3 regions of the Streptomyces sp. NPDC051320 genome follow, and region 1 is predicted to be linked to each of the others. Evidence: riboswitches for the same ligand, from Rfam matches in the RefSeq annotation. Region 1 holds a riboswitch; each other region holds the start of a gene.
What was found. A riboswitch is a leader RNA that binds a small molecule or an ion and turns the genes downstream of it on or off. The one in region 1 is predicted to bind thiamine pyrophosphate.
Positions count from the first base shown of each region.

Region 2: another riboswitch for thiamine pyrophosphate. It lies ahead of thiO (glycine oxidase ThiO); the one in region 1 lies ahead of AB0M87_RS14035 (cytosine permease).
Region 3: another riboswitch for thiamine pyrophosphate. It lies ahead of thiC (phosphomethylpyrimidine synthase ThiC); the one in region 1 lies ahead of AB0M87_RS14035 (cytosine permease).

Region 1 is NZ_JBFBAL010000005.1:280,092-285,273, reverse strand. Features, by position in the region: gene AB0M87_RS14045 (VOC family protein) at 94-471, opposite strand; gene AB0M87_RS14040 (beta-L-arabinofuranosidase domain-containing protein) at 580-3,063, opposite strand; TPP riboswitch at 3,406-3,500, shown strand; gene AB0M87_RS14035 (cytosine permease) at 3,492-4,892, shown strand; gene AB0M87_RS14030 (GDSL-type esterase/lipase family protein) at 4,864-5,182, opposite strand, start outside.
Region 2 is NZ_JBFBAL010000010.1:6,922-12,103, forward strand. Features, by position in the region: gene pknB (Stk1 family PASTA domain-containing Ser/Thr kinase) at 1-1,195, opposite strand, end outside; gene AB0M87_RS22055 (thiazole synthase) at 1,296-2,090, opposite strand; gene thiS (sulfur carrier protein ThiS) at 2,098-2,319, opposite strand; gene thiO (glycine oxidase ThiO) at 2,316-3,506, opposite strand; TPP riboswitch at 3,504-3,617, opposite strand; gene AB0M87_RS22070 (FAD-dependent oxidoreductase) at 3,813-5,027, shown strand; gene AB0M87_RS22075 (Rv2175c family DNA-binding protein) at 5,080-5,182, shown strand, end outside.
Region 3 is NZ_JBFBAL010000007.1:215,257-220,438, reverse strand. Features, by position in the region: gene AB0M87_RS17800 (metallophosphoesterase) at 1-543, shown strand, start outside; gene AB0M87_RS17795 (hypothetical protein) at 693-1,523, shown strand; gene thiC (phosphomethylpyrimidine synthase ThiC) at 1,561-3,360, opposite strand; TPP riboswitch at 3,353-3,477, opposite strand; gene AB0M87_RS17785 (YibE/F family protein) at 3,546-4,883, shown strand; gene AB0M87_RS17780 (SsgA family sporulation/cell division regulator) at 4,910-5,182, opposite strand, start outside.

The sequences.
Region 1 (5,182 bases):
CCTGGTGCTCGGCATGTTCCGCGCCTCGCGACGTGGTGGATTCGCCACTACCGGACCCGCCCGCGAGAACCTACACGCTGAGTCAGGGCGGCATCAGTCCTGGCTGATCGGCGGGGCCCACGCGGGTCGGCGGATGAGGCAGAACGGATGACCCGCCGGATCGGCGTAGACGTGCTTCTCGCCGTCGAGTTCCGTCGCCCCCAGCGCCAGGACTCGAGGTCCGGCCTCGACGACGTCTTCCACCATGATGTCGAGGTGGAGCTGGATCGGGACCGCGGGGTCCGGCCACGTCGGCGGACGCTGATCGGGCGCACGCTGGAACGCGAGACCCGAGGTTGCCTCGCCGGCCGCGACCACAACCCAGTCATCGCTTCGATAGGTGACCGGCTGTGCCAGCAGCTCCGAGTAGAAAGCGGCGAGTGCGGCGGGGTCGGGACAGTCGATGATCACGTGGTGCAGCCTTCCGATCATGCCTACCACAGTGCCAGGCGAGTCGATCGGCTGCAGCCTCGCGTCTCCGGGGCAGCGCTTGTGTGCGGCGAGGCCGGCCGAGGCGGGTGGGCCCGGCCGGCCGGGGCGTCAGCTCTGGGCGAGGGCCGCGATCTCGGCTGCCGTCAGCGTCTTGCCGTACACACGGAAGTCGTCGACGGCGGCCTTGAGATACGGGTCGGGGTACTGGGACTTGCCGATGTAGGCAGCACGGATGTGGTTGCCGAACCAGTCCGGCTGGGCGGTGACCTCCTCGTTGCGCCCCACCTCCCGGCCGTTCACGTACAGCACCGCTGTCCCGTTACCGTACGTCACCGCTAGGTGGACCCATTCGTCCGTCGGCAGTGGATCGGCGTCGATGCGCTGCTCGGCTCCCCCTCCTGCGACGGTGATCGCGAATCGCAGGGTTTCCGCGTCGCTGCGCGGGGTCACGAACATGTTGGCCGTGACGCCGGTACCGATGTCGAAGATCCGGCTCCAGGCTTGCGGCCGGCCGTTGAGCCGGACCCAGGTCGCAAGGGAGTACGCGGACGCTCCCGCCAGGACGTCCTCCGCGAGCCGTACGTGTTCGCCCGAGCCGTCCAGAGCGACGGATCCACCGATCTTCCCGGCGGCCCAGGAGGCGCCGTCCACCAGTTGCGCGGCCTTGCCGTTGCCGGTGGCGTCTGCGGCGGTGGTGCCCGAGGACTCATCGAAGCGGTGCCAGGCGGCGAACGCCGGCGGAGGCTGCGGTGGTTCACCGGTCAGCCAGTAGACGTTGTAGTGCTGGTGATGCATGCGCGCGACAGGAAGCAGGGTGACGGTGTCGCCGCCGGCCCGCGCGGTGAACCGCACCGCACCGGTGCCCTGCTTCTGCACGGACTGCGTGTCGAGGCGCGGCATGCGCATCGCGGCGCGGTCTCCGTAGGCACCGGCGAGCACCACCGGACCGAACCGCACGGCTTGTACGTCCGGGTCGTCCGGTGTCGGCTCGATGGCCAGTCGCATCGGCAGGGAGACCCCCACCCGGTCGCCGGTCTGCCATGGGCGGTTCAGTACCAGCCAACTGCCGGGCTGCGGACGGTCCCGGAGCGGGCGGTTGTTCAACGTGACGCGCGCGCCGGAGGCCCAGGACGGGATACGGATACGCAGTTCGTGTTTCGCATTCCCGGCGGCAACGGTGAGGGCGACGGAGGACCGGTCCGGAAAGTCGGTGGTCTGTCGCCAGGTGATGTCCTTCTCCCGCCACTTCACCTCGGAGGGGACGAAGAGGTTGACGAACAGGGTGTTGGCGCCGTGCGTGTAGATGGTGTCCGCGAACTTCGCCTGGGTCTCCATGCCGGTGCCGTGGTCGCAGGAGAAGTTGTCGTAGTCCGTGGAGTAGGCGTTCGGGTCGGTGCCCATGAAAGACGGCTGCTGCTTGAAGGCTCCCGGTACCAGGCCGGTGTAATAGATATTGAAGCCGTGCGCGGAGTCCGGGTCCTGTTCTCCGAGCATCTGATTGAACAGAGTGCGCTCGTAGTAGTCGAGCAGATCGGTCCGCTCGGGTGCGCGGAAGTGCATCAGCCGGGTGAGCTTGAGCATGTTGTAGCTGTTGCAGTTCTCGCAGCAGGTGTTGGACAGCTGAGAGGCGATGGCGTCCGGTTCGTGGAACGCCTCGCCATTACTGTTGCCGCCGATGACATACGTGTGGTGGTCCGTGACGATCTGCCAGAAGTTCTCGGCGATGGTGCGGTACCGGTCGCTCAGCCCTTCCTCCCAGAGCCGCATCGCACCGACCATCTTCGGTATCTGGGTGTTGGCGTGCAGTCCGGCGAGCCGGTCGTCGTTCTTCGCGAGCGGATCGAAGACGGCGGCATGGGTGAACCGCTCGGCGACCTTCAGCCACGTCGCGTCGCCGGTGACCGTGTACAGGTCGGCGAGCACGTCATTCATGCCACCGAACTCGGTTTCCAGCACCTGCTGCATGTGCTGGTAGCTGAGTTCGGCCGTACGCGCGTCCACCCAGGCGGCCTGGCGCAGCACGACATCGAGGGCCTGCTCACTGCCCGCGGAGCGGTACTGCTCGAGGAGACCCGCCATGATCTTGTGGATCGTGTAGTACGGCGCCCAGACGCCGGTTCCGGCCTCGAGGCGGTCGAAGAAGCTCTCCGGGAACGCCGACAGGTACCCGGTGCCGTATCCGGCCTGCGGGGACGCGGCCTGGCATTCGGCGAGCGCGGCGACCAGCTCGCGGCCCTTGTCGCGCAGCGCCCGGTCCCCCGTGTTGGCGTAGGTGAGGGCGAGGCCGGAGAGCAGATGGCCGGTGCTGTGGCCACGCAGTTCGACGTCCGGGGCCTCCCATCCGCCGCATGGCTGTGCGCTGCTCGCCAGGCCGACGTTGCGGCGGAAGGTGTGCAGCAACCGGTCGATGTCCACGAAGTGGAGATAGGCGGTGTTACGCGACTGATTGTCGCGGAAGGCGCTCGGGAGCAGGGTCACGGCGTCGAGCGGGAACGGGTGGCTGGTGCTGTCGCTCGCCGGTGCGGGCCGGGCGTGGACGTCGGCACGGGAGGCACTCGCCTGCGCTGTACCGGCGCTGTTTGCAGTGAGCATCGCGGCCGCGGCGCCGGTGGCGGCGGTCGCGATGAAATGCCGTCTGCCCAGCGGGCCGAGGTTCCGGGTGGGGGCGGGGGTTGGTTCGTCGATGCGGCTCACGGCGGTCTCCTCGCACACTCAGCGTTCGTTATATCGAACAATGAACGTAACTTCGGACGAGGAGACCATAGGATCCCCGAACATGGTCGTCAACGCCTGACGCAGACCCACTTCGGTTCCCAACTGCCCTTATCGCGTCCGGCGTTGCCCTCGCCCGGGCATAGCGCCCCAGCCCACCACGGGCGCACGAGACACACCCTCCGCGCAGAGGTCTTGGCGCGGCACGTTAGCCTGACCGGCGTACCGGACACGGGGTGCCCCGCCCAGGGGCTGAGATCACACCCGCCGAACCTGAACCAGTTAGCACTGGCGGAGGGATGTCAGACATGTCATTTCCACCTGCTCCCAGCGGCACGCCGGACACCGGCTCGCGCTCCGTCTTCGACGGCCGGATGCCTGCCGCGCCCGGCGACCTGCGTGTCGAGGCGCGCGGTATCACGCCGGTGCCGGAGCACCATCGCTATGGCGGTCCTGGGCGGCTGTTCACCGTATGGTTCGCTCCGAATCTGACCATGACCGGTGTGTTCACCGGCACCGTGGGAATCGCGCTCGGCCTGGACTTGCCCACCGCGCTGCTTGCCGTGGTGCTGGGCACCCTCGTCGGTGCTGTTCCCACCGCGTACCTCGGTACCTGGGGAAGTCGGACCGGCGCGGGTCAACTCCCGCTGGCCCGGCTCGCGTTCGGCCGGTCCGTGGCGGTGCCGGGGCTACTGCAGTGGCTGTCCTCGGTGGCCTGGGACGCGCTGATCGGACTGTTCGGCGGGGACGCACTGGCCCGTCTCTGCGGCTGGCCGTTCTGGCTGGGTGTGCTGGTGATGATGGTGGGGCAGGGGGCGCTCGGTGTGCTGGGATACGAGGCCATTCACCGGCTGCAGAAGCTGATGACCTTCGTGCTCGCTGCCGCGTTCATCGCCCTGGCCGTCAGGCTCCCGCACAGCGCCCACCCCGCGGCCGCCGGCAGCGTCCATGGGGCCGACCGTGTTGGTGCGTTCGTCCTGACCAGCACGATCGCTCTGAGTCTGGCGCTGTCGTGGGCGCCGTACGCCAGCGATTTCAGCCGTTACCTGCCGCGCAGCACGTCCCGCCCGCGGATGTTCTGGTACACGCTGCTCGGCGTCAGTGTGTCCTTCGTCGCCGTGCAGACGCTCGGTCTGTGGGGGGCGTCGGTCTTTACGGACCAGACCGCGCGGGGTGTCGACGCGTTGCTGGGTGGCGGTGTACTCGGCGGACTGGGGCTGTTGGCCGTGGCGCTCGCCGCCCTGTGCAGCAATGCGATGAACGACTACAGCGGCTCGCTCGCTCTGCAGACCATCGGCTTGCGCGTCCCGCGTCCGCTCGCGGCGGTTATCGCCGCCGTACTCGGCTTCCCGCTGGTGCTGTGGATGCATGCCGCCGACACCGCGGCCCGGTTCCAGAACGTGCTGTTGTTCGTCGGCTACTGGATTCCGGGCTTCGTGGCCGTCGTGCTGGTGGACTGGCTCGCCCGGGCGCGGACGGGTGCGCCGGTGGGCCTGACCACCGGGAGCAATCGTTCCCCGTCCGGCCGGGCGGCACTGGTGGCCTTCTGCGCCGCCTTCGCCGCAGCGGTTCCGTTCATGAACACCGGCCTCTACACGGGCCCGGTGGCTGCCGCACTGCACGGTGCCGACCTCGCCTACTACGCGGCGTTCCTCGGTGCGCTCGTCGTCTACGCGCCCCTCAGACTGCGCCGCCGGACCGTCGGCTGAACGAGCCGCCGCGGGCGAAGGCCAAAGCGGCGAAGCGTTCGCCGATGCAGCGATGTGTGGCGGCGTCCGGGTGGAGCTGGTCGGGCAGCGGCAGGTCGGCGGAGTCCGTTTCGCCGTAGAGGTCCCGACCGTCGAGGTAGTAGAGGTTCGGGTCCTCCCCCGCCCGCTGTGCCACGATCCGGGCCAGCTCGGCCCGGATGACGTTGAGCGTCAACTTCCCGCTCGCGCGTTCCGCCGGATCGCCCATGGCCTTGAACTGAAGCCTTCCGTCGCCGAGGTTGCTGAAGTCC
Region 2 (5,182 bases), on a different contig from region 1:
CGAGGCCGGCGGACGTGAGCCGTGACGTCGCCGTCTTCTCCGTCTGCCCGAGCAGCGAAGGCACCCGGGTGAACTGCCCGGAGTTGATGTACCAGACCCCGGCCCCCACCCCGAGAACCAGCAGCACGGCGACGACCGAGGCGATCAGCCCGCGGCCCGCCCGCCGCTTGCGCCGTACGGGCGTCCGCTGCGGCTCCGGCGGCGCGGGCATCTCCAGCCTGCTCGTACGGTTGACGCCCGCGGCGGGCAGGACACGCGGGATCACGTTCGTACGGTCCTCGGAGCCGTTCGCGGGCCGCTCCCCGGCCTCGCCGTCCCGTGCCTGCGGCGGCACCGCGTCGAGCTGCCGGTCGCTGAGTGCTGCCCGGCTCTCCCGGGCCTGGCGGAGCAGCGCGACCGCGTCGTGCGGCCGCGCGTCGGGGGTGCGGGCGGTGGCGCTCGCCACCAACTCGTCCAGCGCGCCGGCCAGCCCGGGCACCACCGCGGACGGCGCGGGCACACCGTCATTGAGGTGCTGGTAGAGGACCTGCGCCGGGGTCTCGCCGGAGTGCGGCTTGGCGCCCGTCAGCATCTCGTACAGCACCACGCCGCAGGCGTAGACGTCGGAACGGGTGTCGCTCGTGCCGTGCTCGATCTGCTCCGGGGCGAGATAGGAGACGGTGCCCAGAATCGTCCCGGTGCTGCTGGTCTCGGTGCCGACGGCCCGCACCAGGCCGAAATCGGCGACCTTGACCCGGCCGTCGTCCCCGATCAGCACGTTCTCCGGCTTCATGTCGCGGTGCACGAACCCGGCCCGGTGCGCGGCGCCGAGCGCGGCCAGCACCGGCTCCAGGATGTCCAGAGCCGCCCGGGGCCGGAGCGCGCCGCGCTCGCGCAGCACGTCGCGGAGGGTGCACCCGGCGACATACTCCATCGCGAGATACACATACGCGCCGTCCGCGCCCTGATCGAACATGCCGACCACATTGGGATGGTCGAGCCGCGCGACGGACTTGGCCTCCCGGATGAAACGCTCCACGAAGGTGGCGTCCACGGCCAGTGCGGGGTGCATCACCTTGAGCGCGAGCACCCGGTCCAGCCGGGTGTCCACGGCCCGGTAGACCGTGGCCATGCCACCGACGGCGATACGTGCCTCCACGCGGTAGCGGCCGTCCAGCAGCTGCCCGACGAGGGGGTCCTTGAGGGTCGTGTCCACGAAGCGAGTGTACGAGCTGGGGGTGACAGGGTTCGGATGGCCGGGAGGCTGGAGCGGGACTGAAGCCGAGCTGTGACAGCGCGGCTCCCGGAGCCCGGCCTCAGAACGCCGGCCGCTCCGGATCCAGCGCGGCCCGCCCCTCACCCGGCGAGGAAGCACGGGCGAAGTGCCGCCGAGGAATCCGCCCGGCCCGATACGCCAGCCTTCCCGCCTCCACCCCCCGGCGCATCGCCTCGGCCATCAGTTCGGGCTCCTGCGCCCGGGTCACCGCGGAGGCCAGCATCACCGCGGCGCAGCCCAGCTCCATCGCCAGGGCCGCATCCGAGGCCGTGCCGGCGCCCGCGTCGAGGATGACCGGTACGCGTGCCTGTTCCACGATCAGCTGGAAGTTGTGCGGGTTGCGGATGCCGAGGCCGGAGCCGATGGGGGAGCCGAGCGGCATGACCGCCGCGCAGCCGACGTCCTCCAGCCGACGGGCGAGCACCGGGTCGTCGTTGGTGTACGGGAGGACCGTGAAGCCGTCGTCCACCAGCGTCTCGGCGGCGTCGAGCAGTTCGACCGGGTCCGGCAGCAGGGTGTGCTCGTCCGCGATCACCTCCAGCTTGATCCAGTCGGTGGACAGCGCCTCGCGGGCGAGCCGCGCGGTCAGCACCGCCTCACCCGCCGTGAAACAGCCCGCCGTGTTCGGCAGCACCCGGACGGAGAGCTTTTCCAGCACGGAGAGGACCGAGCCCTGGACGGTGGGGTCGAGGCGGCGCATCGCGACCGTGGTCAGTTCGGTGCCCGATGCGATCAGCGAGCGCTCCAGTACCTCGAGACTCGGCGCACCACCGGTGCCCATGATCAGGCGGGACGAGAACGTGCAGTCGGCGATGGACAGGAGATCGTCTGCCATATCGGGGTCAGCCTCCTTGGACTGCGGTGAGGATTTCGACGCGGTCGCCGTCACCGAGCGGGGTGCTGGGCCACTGGCCACGCGGCACCACGGCCTCGTTGAGCGCGGCGGCCACTCCGGCCGGTGCCCGGGTCACGGTGGCGACCAGCAGATCGAGGGTGGTGCCCGGTGCGACGCGTTGCGCGGCACCGTTCACGGAGACCGATACGCAACCGTTCGGGGCGGTCATACGGGCTGCTCCTGCCGTGCGGGTGAGAAACGCCGTGGCGTGAAGGGGGCGGCCGCGGCGGGGAGTTCGCCGGTGGTGAGGAACTCGGCCATCACATCGCCGGTCACCGGGGTCAGCAACACGCCGTTGCGGTAGTGGCCGGTGGCCAGGTGGAGTCCGGGCAGCGCCGTCGGGCCGAGCAACGGGGCGTTGTCGGGGGACGCCGGGCGCAGACCTGCCCGGGTCTCGGTGAGTGGTAGTTCGGTGATGCCGGGGACCAGTTCATGCGCGTCGCGCAGCAGTTCGTACACGCCGCCCGCGGTGACCGTGGTGTCCCAGCCGAGCTCCTCGCTGGTGGCGCCGACGACGAGTTCGCCGTTCTCCCGCGGTACGAGATAGACGTGGCTGCCGCGCACCACCGCGCGGACCGTACGGCTGAGGAAGGGCGCGAAAGCCTTCGGCACCGTGAGCCGCAACACCTGGCCCTTCACCGGGCGGACGGGCGGCAGCACGTCGTCCGGTACCCCGGCGAGCTTCCCGCTGAGGCTGCCCGCCGCCAGCACCACCTGGCCGGCGCCGAGCGCGCCGCCGGCCGCCAGCACGACCCCGGTGGCCCGGCCCCCGCTCAGGGTCAGTTCGGAAACGCGGTCGCGCCGGAAATCCACCCCGGTCCGCTCGCACGCCGTGACCAGGGCTGCCGCGAGCCGCCGCGGGTCGATCTGGTGGTCGCCGTCCACCCTCAGACCGCCGCGCACACCGGGCGCCAGCATCGGCTCCAGACGCCGGCATTCGCGGCCGGTGAGCCACTCGGAGGCCAGCCCCGAGCGCTGCTGCAGGGCGTGCAGTTCACGCAGGTGCGCACGATCGTCGGCGTCGAGCGCGACGGCGAGCGTGCCGCAGGTGCGATAACCGAGGTCCTGGCCGGAAGCCTCCGCCAACTCGGCGGTGAACGCCGGATAACGGCGGGCGGACTCCAGATTGAGGCCGAGCAGGACCTGCTCGCCGTAGTGCAGTTCGGTGACGGCGGCCAGCATGCCGGCGGCGACCTGCGCCGCTCCGCCGCCCGGTGCCGGATCGACGACAGTGGTGCGCAGCCCGCGCTGCGCCGAGCGCCAGGCGGTGACGAGACCGATGATCCCGCCGCCGACGATCAGTACGTCCGGCAGTACGTCCGGAACCGTGTCTGCATGAGCTCTGTCCGCGTGCATGGGCGTCCAGCCCCTCCCTTCGCCGGCATGACCCGGATCAGGTTCGTACGGTCGGAGGCCGTCGCAGCCTCCCTCTCAGCCCGGTGCGCCCGGACTCCCGCGAGTGGTTTAGCTTGGCCAGCCTAACCCCAGGTTTCCGTCGGCAGTAAGACCGGCCGCCCCCCGGTGCCGGCCGGACCGAGGGGGCCGACGCTGGGCCGCGGTCCTGACGGTGTTCGGCTGACTGAAGCAACGGCTGACTGAAGCAACGGGTGAGTGAGGTAACGGGTGAGTGAGCAGAGGCACGTCGTCATCGTCGGCGCGGGCATGGCCGGAGTGCAGACCGCGGTCGCGCTGCGGGACCAGGGCTTCACCGGCGCTGTCACGCTGGTCGGCGACGAACCGCACCAGCCGTACGACAGGCCGCCGCTGTCCAAGGCCGTGCTGCTCGGCAAGGCCGACGGATCCGCCTTCGACGTGGACTTCGACGCACTCGGTGTGACCCTGCTGCTGGGGCGCGAGGTGACCGGGCTGCGGGCATCGGACCACCGACTCGACACCACGCAGGGCCCGGTGCCCTACGACGTCCTGGTCGTCGCCACCGGCGCCCGCCCGGTCACCCTGCCCGGCAGCGAGAACGTCCCCGACGTCCATCTGCTGCGCACCCTCGACGATGCGACCCGGCTGCGGGCGGTCCTGGCCGCCCGGCACGACGTGGTGGTCGTCGGGGCGGGCTGGATCGGCGCGGAGTTCGCGACGGCCGCCCGCGAAGCCGGCTGCGCGGTGACCGTCGTCGAGGCGGCCGGGCAGCCCCTGGCCGGAGCGCTGCCCGCCGGAATCGCGGCGCCCATGGCCGACTGGTACGCGGACAGTGGCGCCGAACTGCTCACGCACGCCCGGGTGTCCCGTATCGAGCCCGGCGCCGTGGTGCTGGAGTCCGGGCGCAGGCTGACCGCCGGGGCCGTGCTCGTCGGTATCGGCGCGCGGCCGGCCACCGGCTGGCTGACCGGCTCCGGAATCGAACTCGGCGCCGACGGCTCGGTCACCGCCGATGCGTGGCTGCGCAGCACGCTGCCGGGGGTGTACGCGGTCGGTGACTGCGCCTCCTTCCCGTCCCGCCGATACGGTGAGCGACTGCTGATCCACCACTGGGACAACGCTCTTCAGGGCCCCCGTACGGTGGCCGCCGACATCGTCGGCGAGGCGCCGCCGGCCTACGACCCGGTGCCGTACTTCTGGTCGGAGCAGTTCGGCCGCTTCGTCCAGTACGCGGGCCACCACCCGGCCGCCGACACCCTGATCCGGCGTGGCGACCCGTCCCCGGACTCACTCCCCGGCGCGAGCGAGGGTGCTTCCGCGGCTCCCGCCTGGTCGGTCTGCTGGCTGCGTGAGGGGCGGCTGGTCGCGCTGCTCGCCGTGGGACGGCCCAGGGACCTGGCTCAGGGACGCAGGCTGATCGAGTCGGGGGCGCCGCTGGATCCGGTGCGGGTGGCCGATCCGGGCATTGCGCTGAAGGCGTCGGTACGGCCGGCCGGGGGCTGAACGCCGTAGTCCGGGGTGCTGATTGTCGGTGCGGGATGGCAGGCTGGGTGCCGTGACCGAGATTGACGCAAACATCGATGCTCTCGTCCCCGCCTGGCTGCACCTGCCCGACATCGCCGAAATGCTCGGTGTCGAGGTGACGCGTGTCCGTCAGC
Region 3 (5,182 bases), on a different contig from region 1:
GACACACCGGTCAATTCCGGTGCGGGCACCGCCACCTTCCAAGCCGCCTGGCTGCTCAACGGCGGCCAGAAGGCGGACATGGACCGGCTGCAGGACGTACATCTGCAGTGGATGTCCCGGCTCGACGCCATCGAGCTGGAGGACGACCACCTGCTGATGCACTCCGACACCACCGCCTATCTCGACTACGGTGACTCGCTCGAAGCCGTGAACGACACCGTCCGCGAAACCCTCACCCGCAACGACGCAGACGAGTGCTGGGACCTGTTCCGCAAATTCACCAAGCGCTTCGCCTTCCGCGACGCGACCGGGCCGCAGGCCGTCCAGGAACTGCTCGGCGTCTTCGGCGGCCACCACGTCGTCCACGGGCACAGCCCCATTCCGTATCTGCTGGGCGAGGTCGGCACCGAGGACGGTGAGGACGGCCCGCGTACCGTCATCGAGGGACCGCATGTGTACGCGGACGGCCTGGCCATCGCCATGGACGGCGGAGTGACCATGGCCGGAAAACTCCTTGTGGTGCAGCTGCCGCTGCCCAACTGACCACTCTGTGGATATGCGATTTACGGAAACCCTCTGTTACCCCGTGCCGTAACAGCTCTACCATCGGGTTATCCGTAGCAGGCTCTCCTCCGTTTCCGCCCCATCGCCCGTCAAAAGGCGGGTGTCCCGGCCCTACGGAGCATCGGGGGATGCACATGAACAGCGCTTCGCACCTGCTGATCGAGGATCGCCCGGAGTTCGAGCGCATCCTCGACCACACACTGCGTACCGCGCACGACCGTCCGGAGCTGGCAGAAGTCGGCCACCGGCTCAACACCGAACAGTTGCGCACCATGGTGCTGAACGCGGATGTCCTGATCACCACGGCGGCAGCAGCAGAGTACGAACACTTCGTGAAGGTGCGCGCGGAACTGCGTACGCCCGCCACGGCTTCGGCGCGCGCCTCCGTCCTCGCTCCGGTGACCGGTCAACCGACCAGCACGACCGGTGCGGGGCTCGCGGCCGTCATCGCGGTCCTGGCGCCCGTTCTCGCAGGCGCCGCTGCCGCGATATTCCTGCTGGTCGGCTACCTGCTCAAAGCTCTTGATCCACCACCGGAATTCGCCGACACCATGCTCACGGCGGGCTGGTTCTTCGGTGCGCTCACCGCGGCTGCCATCCTGGTCGCGGCGATCGGCCTGCTTCTCGCGGCTCTTCGCAACGGCTCGACCGAACTGCATGCCGACGAAGAGGACGGCGACGGCGGACTCTCCGACGAAGTCGCCCGCGCCCGGGATGCCTGGCGCCACGCTCTGCTGGAACGGGGCATTCTGCCGTTCCTGCGCGAGGCTCTCGCCGACCCGGGCACGGATCCGGTGACTCCGGTACCGCGCCGGTCCGCGGGCCGTATGCCCGACCTCGGCTACAGCAGGCCCGACTACGCCAGTCCCGGGGACGGTGACGAACTGCAGCGCCCCAGTTTCACCAGCCCGGACTTCACCAGTCCGGACTTCGGGGGGCCCGAGCACCGGCCGGAGTGATTTCTCCGGCCGGCGTGCGGGGCGCGGACCTCCCGTGTCAGTCGGCGATCGGCAGATAGACGCGGTTGCCGCTCGCGGCGAACTCCCGGGACTTCTCCGCCATCCCCGACTCGATCTCCTCCTGACTGCCGCCGTGTTCCCGGCGGATGTCCTGAGAGATCTTCATCGAACAGAACTTCGGCCCGCACATGGAGCAGAAGTGCGCGGTCTTCGCCGGCTCGGCGGGCAGCGTCTCGTCGTGGAACTCCCGTGCGGTGTCCGGGTCGAGAGCCAGATTGAACTGGTCCTCCCACCGGAACTCGAAGCGGGCGTCCGACAACGCGTCGTCCCACTCCTGCGCGCCGGGGTGCCCCTTGGCGAGGTCCGCCGCATGAGCGGCGATCTTGTAGGTGATGACGCCGGTCTTCACGTCGTCCCGGTTGGGCAGGCCCAGGTGCTCCTTCGGCGTGACGTAGCAGAGCATCGCCGTGCCCCACCAGGCGATCATCGCGGCCCCGATGCCGGAGGTGATGTGGTCGTAGGCCGGCGCCACATCCGTGGTGAGCGGTCCCAGGGTGTAGAACGGGGCCTCCTCACAGATCTCCTGCTGGAGATCGATGTTCTCCTTGATCTTGTGCATCGGGACGTGTCCCGGGCCCTCGATCATCGTCTGGACGTCATGCCGCTTGGCGATCGTGTTGAGCTCCCCGAGCGTGCGGAGCTCAGCGAACTGCGCCTCGTCGTTGGCGTCCGCGATCGACCCGGGCCGTAGTCCGTCGCCGAGCGAGTAGGTCACGTCGTAGGAGGCGAGGATGTCGGAGAGCTCCTCGAAGTTCTCGTAGAGGAACGACTCCTTGTGGTGCGCCAGGCACCAGGCGGCCATGATCGATCCGCCGCGTGAGACGATCCCGGTCTTGCGGCGCGCGGTGAGCGGCACATACGCCAGCCGCACGCCGGCATGCACCGTCATGTAGTCGACACCCTGTTCGGCCTGCTCGATGACGGTGTCCTTGTAGATCTCCCAGGTCAGTTCCTCGGCCCGGCCGTCGACCTTCTCCAGTGCCTGGTAGAGGGGCACCGTCCCGATCGGGACCGGGGAGTTGCGCAGCACCCATTCACGGGTGGTGTGGATATTGCGTCCGGTGGACAGGTCCATGACGGTGTCGGCGCCCCACTTGGTGGCCCAGGTCATCTTGTCCACCTCTTCCTCGATGGAGGAAGTGACCGCGGAGTTACCGATGTTGGCGTTGACCTTCACCAGGAATCGCTTGCCGATGATCATCGGCTCGATCTCCGGATGGTTGACGTTGACCGGGAGCACGGCCCGGCCGGCCGCGATCTCCTCCCGGACAACCTCGGGGGAGACGTTCTCGCGGACCGCGACGTACTCCATCTCCGGGGAGATCTCCCCGCGTTTGGCGTACGCGAGCTGGCTCACCGCGCGGCCGTCGCGGCCCCGCCTGGGCTGCCGCGGCCGGCCCGGGAAGACCGCGTCGAGTCCGCGCAGATCACCGTCTCCGCCACGGAGCAGGCCACCGCGCGGCGACGTGTGCTTGAGTCCGTCGTCCTCGGGACGGACCGGGCGTCCCGCGTATTCCTCGGTGTCGCCCCGGCCGATGATCCAGCTCTCCCGCAGCGGGGCCAGCCCACGGCGTACATCCGTCTCAACGGTGGGGTCGGTGTACGGACCTGACGTGTCGTACAGCGTCACGTGCTGCCCGTTGGTGAGGTGTACCTGCCGGACCGGCACCCTGAGGTCGGCCCTCGAGCCCTCCGGGCCCGGGACATACCCCTTGTGCCAGCCGGGCTTGCGCTCGTTGCTGTCGTTGGCAGGCGTGTGTGCGTCCACTGTGGTCATCAGACCTACTCCCTACGCCGGCATTACCCGGTAACAGGTTCGGCGGTCGGCGCAGCTGCAGCGATTGCTGGTCAGCGCCCTCTCAGCCCGGTGCTCCGAGCTCCCGCGTGTGCAAAGGTGCCCCCACGCTAGCGCCCTGCCGGGCCTGCTGAACAGAGGGCCTCTCTTCTTGCGATGATCCGGCAGTGACCTCGCTCCTGGATCCGCCCGACCGGACATCCGGCCATCCCGCCGGGCACACGCACAGCCATGGCCCCGCGGCTCCGGTGTCCAAGCACCTCCGCAAGGTCATCGCGGCCGTGCTGATCCCCTTCTCCGCAGCGGTGATCGTCGGCCTCCTCGTGCTCTGGCCCGGCGGCGCGCCGCCGCACGCACGCACCGGAGTCGGCTTCGACCGGCAGACGCAGCAAGCACGAGTGGTCGCCCTCACCGCTGTGGACTGCAAGGACGTGCATGCCAGTCAGACATCGACCACCGGAGACTCCACCACCGGAGATCCCGCCACCGGCGCGGAGGCGGGCACGTCAACAGGGGAGTGCAGGAAGGCGAAGGTCGAGGTGGAGACCGGCAGGGACAAGGGCAGGATCTTCACCGAGATCGTCCAGCCGGACGCACCACGGCAACTGCACCAGGGGCAGGGAGTGGTGGTGGCGTACGCGCCCGACGCACCGCACGACCTGCAGTATTCGGTGTCCGATGTGGACCGGAAGCTCCCGATGGCCCTGCTCGCCGGGGTCTTCGCGCTGGTGGTGGTCGTGGTGGGCAGGATGCGGGGGGCGATGGCCCTGGTCGCACTGGTCGTCAGCTTCGCCGTGCTGACGCTGTTCATCCTGCCCGCCATCCTGCACGGGTCGGATCCGCTGATCGTCGCGGTGGTGGGGGCGAGCGCGATCATGCTGATCGCGCTCTACACCTGCCACGGGCTCAGCGCCCGTACCTCTGTCGCCGTCATCGGCACCCTGGTCTCGCTGTTGCTGATCGGCCTGCTCGGCTCACTGTTCACCGGGTGGGCGAGTCTGTCCGGCAATACGGACGACAGCACCGGTCTCATCCACGGCCTGTATCCGCACATCAGTATGAGCGGGCTGCTGCTGGCCGGCATCATCATCGGCTCGCTGGGCGTGCTGGACGACGTAACGGTCACGCAAACCTCAGCCGTATGGGAACTTCACCAGGCCGATCCCACCATGAGCGCCCGCGGGCTCTACCGGGCCGGTATCCGGATCGGCCGTGACCACATCGCGTCCGTGGTGAACACGCTGGTCCTGGCATACGCGGGTGCGGCGCTCCCCCTGCTGCTGATGTTCTCCATCGCGCAGAGCAGCGTGGGCACAGTGGCCAATGCCGAACTGGTGGCGCAGGAGATCGTCAGGACTCTGGTCGGCTCGATCGGCCTGGTCGCCTCCGTCCCGGTGACCACGGCGCTCGCGGCGCTCGTGGTCGCGGCCGACCGGCCGAACCGCGGTGACGCTGCTCCGGCGCGTGTGCCGCGGGGCGGTGGGGGGCACCGCCGCAGGCACTGAGGCAAGGGACAGCGGGGCGGCTCGGCCTACCCCGCGTTCTCCTCGGCCAGAATCCGGCCGAGCGCGTCGTCGAGGCTGCCGTCGAAATGGCGCAGGGTGTGTTCCTGTCCGAGGGGTACCAGCTTGTCCGTACGGTCGAGAAAGGCCACCAGCGGCGCACTGCCGGCCCGGAAGAGAGCGCGGTCGGCGCCGACCTGGAGCCGGATGTGTGTGTCGGAAAGCCCGGCAGGCTCGCTGGGCGATACGTGCACATCACCCTCACCGGTCGGGGCGTTGATGCCGTCGAGCAGCAGCTCGCG